Regions from separate parts of the Rahnella perminowiae genome, predicted to be linked through region 2. Evidence: predicted binding sites of a transcription regulator. Region 2 holds the regulator's gene; each other region holds the start of a gene.
The links. Region 2 encodes CRP, which controls carbon source genes, mostly activating them, when cyclic AMP is high. Its sites were predicted from a motif close to ATGTGANNNNNNTCACAT; they were not measured.
Positions count from the first base shown of each region.

Region 1: J1781_RS06120 (beta-galactosidase) is a predicted target of CRP. The motif match lies at 932-949, and genes of this name have one in related genera.
Region 3: J1781_RS11095 (glycoside-pentoside-hexuronide (GPH):cation symporter) is a predicted target of CRP. The motif match lies at 1,373-1,390, and genes of this name have one in related genera.
Region 4: J1781_RS22660 (arabinose ABC transporter substrate-binding protein) is a predicted target of CRP. The motif match lies at 1,266-1,283, and genes of this name have one in related genera.

Region 1 is NZ_JAFMOT010000161.1:60,169-62,376, reverse strand. Features, by position in the region: gene J1781_RS06125 (LacI family DNA-binding transcriptional regulator) at 1-901, shown strand, start outside; gene J1781_RS06120 (beta-galactosidase) at 1,036-2,208, shown strand, end outside.
Region 2 is NZ_JAFMOT010000141.1:1,329-3,536, forward strand. Features, by position in the region: gene J1781_RS01465 (YccS/YhfK family putative transporter) at 1-898, opposite strand, end outside; gene crp (cAMP-activated global transcriptional regulator CRP) at 960-1,592, opposite strand; gene J1781_RS01475 (OsmC family protein) at 1,955-2,208, shown strand, end outside.
Region 3 is NZ_JAFMOT010000173.1:82,239-84,446, reverse strand. Features, by position in the region: gene J1781_RS11095 (glycoside-pentoside-hexuronide (GPH):cation symporter) at 1-1,242, opposite strand, end outside; gene J1781_RS11090 (MarR family winged helix-turn-helix transcriptional regulator) at 1,610-2,029, shown strand.
Region 4 is NZ_JAFMOT010000187.1:218,672-220,879, forward strand. Features, by position in the region: gene J1781_RS22660 (arabinose ABC transporter substrate-binding protein) at 14-1,000, opposite strand; gene J1781_RS22665 (ribulokinase) at 1,418-2,208, shown strand, end outside.

The DNA.
Region 1 (2,208 bases), on a different contig from region 2:
ACAAAGTTATACGCTGGGTCTGGCGACCACTGAGCTGGCATTGCATGCGCCGTCACAAATTGCGTCAGCGATGAAAACCCGTGCTAATCAGTTAGGCTTCAACGTTGTGATTTCGATGATTGATAACCTGAGCCTGACCGCCTGTCGTGCGGCAGTAAACGAACTGATGTCGCAGCGGGTAGATGGCGTGCTGATTAACGTGCCGTTGTCGAATGACGATGCGGGGGCTATTGCGCAGTTGTGCGGCAACTTACCGGCGTTGTTTCTGGATGTAGATCCTGAAGCTGATGTGTTCAAAATTCTGTTCGATCCTCACTGCGGGGCAGAGCAGGGCGTGGCGCATTTACTGGCGCTCGGGCATCAGCAGATTGCCGTACTGACCGGCCCGCTCGAGTCCATCTCTGCACGGCTGCGTTATGAAGGCTGGCTGAAGACGCTGGCATTGCACGATATTACGCCCTGTGCGGTTCAGCATGGTGACTGGAGCGCGGCTTCGGGTTATCAGCAGGCATTATCGTTGCTCGGTCAGCCCGAACGTCCTACGGCGATTCTGGTTGCCAATGACCAGATGGCGCTCGGCGTTCTGCGTGCTGTCCATGAGTTTGGTCTGCGGGTACCGGAACAAATTTCGGTGATGGGTTATGACGATACTGAAGACAGCGCATTTTTCTTCCCGCCGCTGACCACCATCAAACAGGATTTCCGCCTGCTCGGTCACGAAAGCATTAACCGGCTGGTGGAGCATCTGCATACGCATGGCGATCATCAGCAATCCTCGCTGTTACTGCCCACTTCTTTGGTTGAACGCCACACGACCGCCAGACCGGGCACAAACCCGGTGTCACAGGAAGCCTTATCGCAGGAGCTGATCCGCATCGCGCGTCAGCTTAGCGCGCTCTGAACCGGATTTAACCCTCCCATGACGCGGAATTTGTGATCCGCGTCCCTTTCCCGCATACCTCCGCTTTACTTACTCGTCCTGGTTACGCATGTTTATCATATTGTGAGCGCATAACAATTTACCGGGGAGATATTATGACATCATCAGCGGAAGATAAATTATCATCGCTGGCCACTGTTCTGGCCCGCCGTGACTGGGAAAAACCGGCCTCGACACAGTGCAACAGGTTACCTGCACACCCGCCGTTTAACAGCTGGCGGGATGCAGAAGAAGCGAGAGATAATAAGGCTTCAGGAAACATCCGTAGCCTGAATGGCGAGTGGGCATTCAGCTATTTTAACCGTCCTGAAGCCGTGCCGGAGCAATGGCTGCAACAGGATCTGGCAGGTGCCGACGCTGTGCAGGTGCCATCAAACTGGCAACTGGCGGGTTATGACGCACCGATTTATACCAACGTTCAATACCCCATCCCCGTCAATCCGCCGTTTGTACCGGCAGAAAATCCTACGGGTTGTTACTCGCTCACAGTTTCTGTGGATAATGACTGGCTGAGCAGCGGGCAGACGCGCATTGTGTTCAACGGCGTTAACTCTGCTTTCTATTTATGGTGTAACGGCCGGTGGATCGGGTATTCGCAGGACAGCCGTTTACCGGCGGAATTCGATCTTAGTGGTGTACTGCACGCCGGTGAAAACCGTCTGGCGGTCATGGTGCTGCGCTGGAGTGACGGCAGTTATCTGGAAGATCAGGATATGTGGCGCATGAGCGGGATCTTCCGCGACGTCACCTTGCTGCATAAACCGGCGGAGCAGATTACCGATTTACAGGTGCGCACGCATCTGTTTCATGGCTTCACGCAGGCCGAACTGGAGGTACGGGTCAGCGCTGCCGTGCCGCCGAAAACAGCGGCTGATTATCAGGTGCGCGTCGAGTTGTGGCAGGGCGATAAACCGGTCACACAGCATCAGCAACCACTCGGCAGCGAAATCATTGATGAGCGCGGGTCGGCATTTGACCGAACCACGCTGCGTTTGCCGGTCAGCCAGCCTGCGTTGTGGAACGCTGAGCAGCCCGCCCTCTATCGCGCTGTCGTTTCCCTGATTTCTCCGCAGGGGCAGCTTATTGAAGCTGAAGCCTGCGATGTGGGCTTCCGTCAGGTAGAAATCAGCAACGGATTGCTGAAAGTGAACGGCCAGCCGGTGTTGATCCGCGGCACCAACCGCCACGAACATCACCCTGAAAACGGTCAGGTGATGGACGAAGCCACCATGCGCCGCGACATCGTGCTGATGAAGCAGCATAACTTC
Region 2 (2,208 bases):
TGGCCATGGTAAAGCGCTCAGATAAACGGTGATAAAGAATATCGCCGGCAATCACCCGAAGACGGGTGGAAATCACCTGCGCATTGCGGCGGATTACCGCTTCTGCATGGCTTTCCTCAACCAGTTTCTGTACTTCCTCCGGCTGATGCAGGCTGACGGTAATGTGCTCCTGCAAATCGAGAGCAACCTGAAAAAGCTGAAACAGTCGCTTATGGTGATGATGATGTCCGTGTTGTGGCAGCATGTGTAATTGCTGATAAAGCAGGGCAATCAGATCGATAACCTGCTGCTGACGGGTAAGTAATGGCGGCAACGCCGTCTCGGGATCGGTATGTTGCGTCAGCAGACTGTACTTGGCCTCGAAATAATCCGCGAGTTGCAGATAAAGCTGGCTGAGCGTTTCGCGCATAGGCTGTTCTTGCGAAATACGAAACCACACCCAGTTAAACACCCCGTACCAGGCTGTGCCTGCTGCGAACAGCACCGGTGCCTGCCACATCGGGCGCACGCCGACCATACTCAGTGTGAAAATAGTGGCTACCAGCGCGCCGGGTAACAGGCGCGCATGTAACGGGCTGATTTCACCGGTAACGCCGAGCAATAACGCCAGTGATAGCATGATCAGCGGCAGCGGAACGTGCCAGTTTTCCAGCATCAGTTGCAGCAGAATGCTGCTCACGGCAAACAGTGAACCGCCGACGATCAGACGTTTGAAAAAGCGTTTGTGCGGGGTATCCAGACCGGCGATGTTACAGCAGGCCGGGCAGAGGGAAAACAGCAGACCCATTTGCAAGTTGCCAAACAGCCAGCAAATGCCAACAGGCAGGCACAACACCAGCGTCTGGCGCAGCGCGTAATTCACTTCAGGATGGTAAAACAGTTTTCGCCATAACGTCATGGGTAAAGCTTAGCCCATAAAAAAGGCGCGACAGTATTCTGCCGCGCCAATTTTCGAGGGATTAACGTGTGCCGTAAACGACAATCGTTTTCCCGTGTGCGGAGATCAGGCTCTGATCTTCCAGCATTTTGAGGATTCGTCCGACTGTTTCACGTGAACAACCGACGATTTGGCCAATTTCCTGACGGGTAATCTTGATTTGCATCCCGTCCGGATGGGTCATTGCATCAGGCTGTTTAGCCAGGTTGAGCAACGTTTGAGCGATACGACCGGTTACGTCGAGGAAGGCAAGGTTGCCGACTTTCTCTGACGTCACTTGCAGACGGTTGGCCATCTGCGCGGAGAGACGCATCAGAATATCCGGGTTAACCTGAATCAGCTGGCGGAACTTTTTATACGAAATTTCAGCCACTTCACAGGCAGTTTTAGCACGTACCCAGGCACTACGTTCCTGACCTTCTTCGAAGAGTCCCAGCTCACCGATGAAGTCACCTTGGTTAAGGTAGGACAGTATCATTTCCTTGCCTTCTTCATCTTTAATCAGGACAGCAACTGACCCTTTCACGATGTAGTAAAGCGTTTCGGCTTTTTCACCCTGGTGAATCAGCGTACTTTTAGAAGGATACTTATGTATATGACAGTGAGACAGGAACCATTCAAGAGTCGGGTCTGTTTGTGGCTTGCCGAGAACCATTAGCTATTATCCTCTGTTGTTATCGCTGCCCAAAATCACAGGGCTCAGAGTTCCCTGTATGGCACTTCAAATCCAAAGCGCCCTTTCAGCATATAACTCCCCAGAAATGCTGCAAGCGGATGTCGGAGTGCAACAGCCTGTTTATTGCTGTTAACACCGTGGGTTCTGTTCTTAAACCGCAAAAACCGTCACCGCAATTTACTGGAAAGTATGTTTCGGCTTTGTTTGTAGCACAGGTTTGAGATGCTGTCTTCTGTTGTCTCGCTTCAGCATGATGGCGATCGGGTTACGTTGCCAGATTTTGGTCTAAAGGGTACTCTGAGAGCAGATTTCTAAAAGTTTATTCACCGGGAGAATAGTTCATGCACGCACGTGTCAAATGGGTTGAAGGGCTGACCTTTTTAGGTGAGTCAGCGTCGGGTCATCAGATTTCAATGGATGGTAACGCGGGCGATAAAGCCCCAAGCCCGATGGAAATGTTACTGATGTCCGCAGGCGGCTGCAGTGCAATTGACGTGGTATCTATTTTACAGAAAGGCCGTAATGACGTGCGTGATTGTGAAGTGAAGCTGACTTCACAACGCCGCGAAGAAGCGCCGCGTCTGTTCACGCATAT
Region 3 (2,208 bases), on a different contig from region 2:
GAACAATGCGATAATCGACAACATCGCGACGGTATTCTGCTGGGCAGCATGGGGCACGTAACCGCTTATGCCCAGTGTCCAGCCGACCACCGCTCCGCTCACCGCCATCCCCATTTTGAGGATCGCCAGCAAAGTGGAGAACACCGTGCCATCCATGCGCTTGCCTTGCTTGTATTCGCCGTAATCCACCACGTCAGACATCATCACCCACATCAGTGTGGTAGTGACCTGATAGAAGGTTGAAACCAGCAACGTCATGCCCACCAGCAGGGAAATCCATGCCGGAACGAAGAAAATCGCCGCGCTCAGCGCACCGGTCAGCACCGCGCACAGCGTGAAGGCCGCGAGTTTGCTGCGGTTGCGGGTCAGCGGTTTTACCAGCAAACTGCCGAGACTCTTACCCACAATATGTGCAGCCAGCAGCCACATAAAGTAGCTGGCGTGGCCAAGATAATAGGTGACGTAGTACATCATCGCGCCGAGGCGTACTACGCCGAAGGAGATATTGAAGAAGATCAGCGCCGCCACCACGCGCCACTGGTCGTTACGCACTAAATCACGTAAATCGGAGAGAAAATTCTCGTGCGTCGGCGGCGCACTGATACGTTCTTTGGTGTTTAAAAAACACAACAGGAACATCACCACGGCGATCGACGCCATGATTGCCATCGCACCAAAATAGCCGTCAAGTTTATTGCCGCCACCCATCATCTCTGCCAGCGGCATCATCAGGAAGGTGGACATTGCGCCACCCAGCGTGGCAAGGAAGAACCGATAGGATTGCAGGGAAATACGCTGGGTATTATCAGGCGTGATGATCGCGCCCATCGAGCAATAAGGAATGTTGATGGCGGTATACATCAGCATCATCACGCAATAGGTGACACTGGCGTATACCATCTTTCCGCCCAAGGTCAGGGATTCCGGTACCGCATAAACCAGCAAACAGCTGGCTCCGAAAGGTAACGCCAGCCAGAGAATATAAGGCCGGAATTTACCGAAACGCGTTTGCGTCCGGTCAGCGATCAGCCCCATCGCGGGGTCCACAATGGCGTCAGCGACGCGGGCAACCAGAAACATTGTTCCGACAAATACTGCCGGTAATCCCACAACATCGGTGTAATAAAACGTCAAAAATATAATCACATTATCCAGGCCAATATGGCTCGCCATATCCCCCAGACCGTAGCTCACCTTTTCTTTTACGGATAGTTTCGCAGTTACGGATAGTTTCGCAGTCATTTTTCGTCCTGCCTTTTGTAGGGTTAAACATAAAAAAGTCAGTCCGTCCGTGGTCCGAGGACTTGTTATAGAATGGTTAAAAGAGAGCGACAATTGCGAGATATCATAAATTTCTTATGATTTTTGATTTGTGTGATACCGGTAACATGATGAGATCCGTTTAGTAGAACACACTCCGGATGTTCGTCTGGTCAGGAGAATCGGCCTGAGAGACAGGCTGATTCTCCTTTACAAGAAAAGCGCTTTGTTCTTATGAGAATAATCCTTCTCTTATGCCCTTTTTGAGAACCCTGCGATAGCTTGTCACATTCGTTCTTCAGAGATTGCTAAGATAGAGTCAGACCAATAAGAAATTCGGGAAATGATGATGAGCACACAATTGAGACAGGAAGCCTTTCACTTAATGCGTAAGGTATTCCAGCAACACACTGCGAGATGGCAGCAGTGCATCCCGGAACTGACGAAACCGCAGTATGCAGTGTTACGCGCTATTGCTGAAAACCCCGGAATTGAGCAGGTCCAACTCACGGATGTCGCCTTCAGCAGTAAAGCGACACTGGCTGAAATGCTGGCACGTCTTGAAACACGCGGGCTGCTGATCCGTGCAGCCGATCCGGCAGATAAACGCCGGCGTTTTATTACACTGACGGCGGAGGGGAAAGCGGTTCTCGCGAAAATCCGGCCCGCCGGTCAGCAGGTAGATACTGAATTTCTGGCAAGACTTTCTCCGGACGATCAACAGCATTTAGTCCGTCTGCTGAAGTCGATGATGGAGGATTCAGTATAACTTTGCCGTAAAACCTTGTGGCTTGATTACGTGAAGGCCGCTTCGTTCCATAATTCCGGTCATTAATCTGCATTCAGCGCCGTATTGCCCCAAAAGGTACTAAGGCACTCTTGCACCGTCCCGATGATGAATGCTCACCAATAATAAGCCTCTGAAAATCAATTTATTACGATTTCCGC
Region 4 (2,208 bases), on a different contig from region 2:
CCACATCTGAAGATCACATAAGACCTTTCTTCTTCAACTCTTCTTTGAAGTTATCGCGGGTGATGAGGACAACATCCGTCACTTCAGTAAATTTCGGTGGTTCAACGCCTTTGGTGACCCATTCATTCAGCATCTGGATACTTTTGTAACCATGGATATCCGGGCTAGGTAACAGGGAACCGTAGAAACCGGTTTGAGCACTTTTTGACAACTCATTCACCGCATCCACGCCGTTGATGCCGATGCCGATGACGTTAGCGGCTTTAAAGCCCTGACCTTCGGTTGCACGAACGCCACCTAATACCGTGTTGTCGTTCATGCCGATGATCAGCCAGTTTTTCACTTCAGGATGTTGCACCAGCAGGGAGTTACCGGCATCCAGTGCGCCCGGTATGTCGTTAGATTTGGTCGGGACTTTATAGATTTGTTTTTCCGGGAATCCGGCTGCTTTCAACGCATCCATCGAACCGGAGGTGCGGCGGCGCGCCGTATCGAGTTCATCTGCCGTAATGGCCATCACCCCGGTATCAGCCACTTTCCAGCCACGTTTTTGCATTTCTTTGTACAGTTCCTGCCCCTGACGTTCGCCGATTTTGGTCGCGGCCATCATAACTAACGGCACTTCTTCCATTGGCTTGCCTTTGGCATTCACAAACTGGTCATCCACCTGGATCACTTTCATGTCATAGCTGCGCGCTTTCGCCATGATGGCAGGTCCGAGACGCGGATCCGGCGTACAGATGACAAAACCTTTCGCCCCGTTGGCCGCCAGGCTGTCAATCGCATTCAACGTTTTTTCACCATCCGGCACGGCGATTTTAATGACGTCGAAGTGGAGATCCTTACCGGCTTTATCTGCGAACCGCCATTCAGTCTGGAACCACGGCTCTTCCGGCTGTTTAACCAGGAATCCCAGCTTCGGATTCTCGGCTGCCATAGCTGAATGTGACATAAGGGCAGCTAACCCGACCGCCGCTAATGCCTTAGTGAATTTATGCATGATGTTCTCCGACTTTTATTGTTGTTTTTCACAATCGCAGTCTTACATCGGGTGGTTTACCGCAATCGTGAAAACGTTATCAGTAGCGTAAAGAAACAAAGTGAAAGTGCGGCGAAGTCCGGTTTTATAGAGGATTTACGTCACACTCTCTTGTAAGACGGGTTAAGTTTTAGCGGTAATTTTGCAACGGAATGTAGAGCGCTATCACACGGCGGGAAAACAGCAGGTTTGTGCATAGATATAGCGATTTTAGCCAAACGCTAACATTTGACCAACCTCACAGAAACATCATTGGGAGCAGATTTGTGCATACTTCCAGCTAACGCCTCCTCACTCACTTTTTTGCATCCTCCTACTGTTAGAGCAATTCGATTCGCCGCCGTAATGACTACGGCAAACCTGAAGGAGTGAGAAAGAATGACGCAAGGTGCGATTGCTCTTGGTCTTGATTTTGGCAGCGATTCCGTCCGTGCCCTGGCAGTGGATTGCCAGACCGGTGCCGAGATGGAAACCGATGTGGTTTATTATCCGCGCTGGAATGAAGGTCGCTATTGTGATGCGGCAAAAAATCAGTTCCGCCACCACCCGCTCGACTACATAGAGGCAATGGAACAGGCGATTAAAAATGTGGTGCAACGTCTGGGCAGCGAACGTGCTGCGCGCGTGGTGGGTATCGGTGTTGATTCCACCGGTTCAACCCCCGCCCCTGTCGATAAAGAAGGCAACATTCTGGCGCTGAAACCGGAATTCGCCGAAAACCCCAACGCCATGTTCGTGCTCTGGAAAGATCACACAGCCATAGAAGAAGCCGAAGAGATCAACCGTCTTTGTCGCAGCGGCAATTTCCCTGACTATTCCCGTTATATCGGCGGCGTTTATTCCTCAGAATGGTTCTGGGCAAAAATCCTGCATGTATCGCGTGAAGATGCGGCGGTTAAACAAGCCGCCGCATCATGGGTCGAATTGTGCGACTGGGTGCCCGCCCTGCTTTCCGGCACCACCGCGCCGGATAAAGTGGTGCGCGGACGTTGCAGCGCCGGACATAAAATGCTCTGGCATCCGTCATGGGGCGGCCTGCCACCCAAAGATTTCTTTGCCGCACTTGATCCGTTGCTGGTTGAACATCTGCCGTATCCGCTGTTTACCGATACCGTTACCGCCGAACAGGCTGTTGGCACACTCACGCCTGAATGGGCCGAACGTCTTGG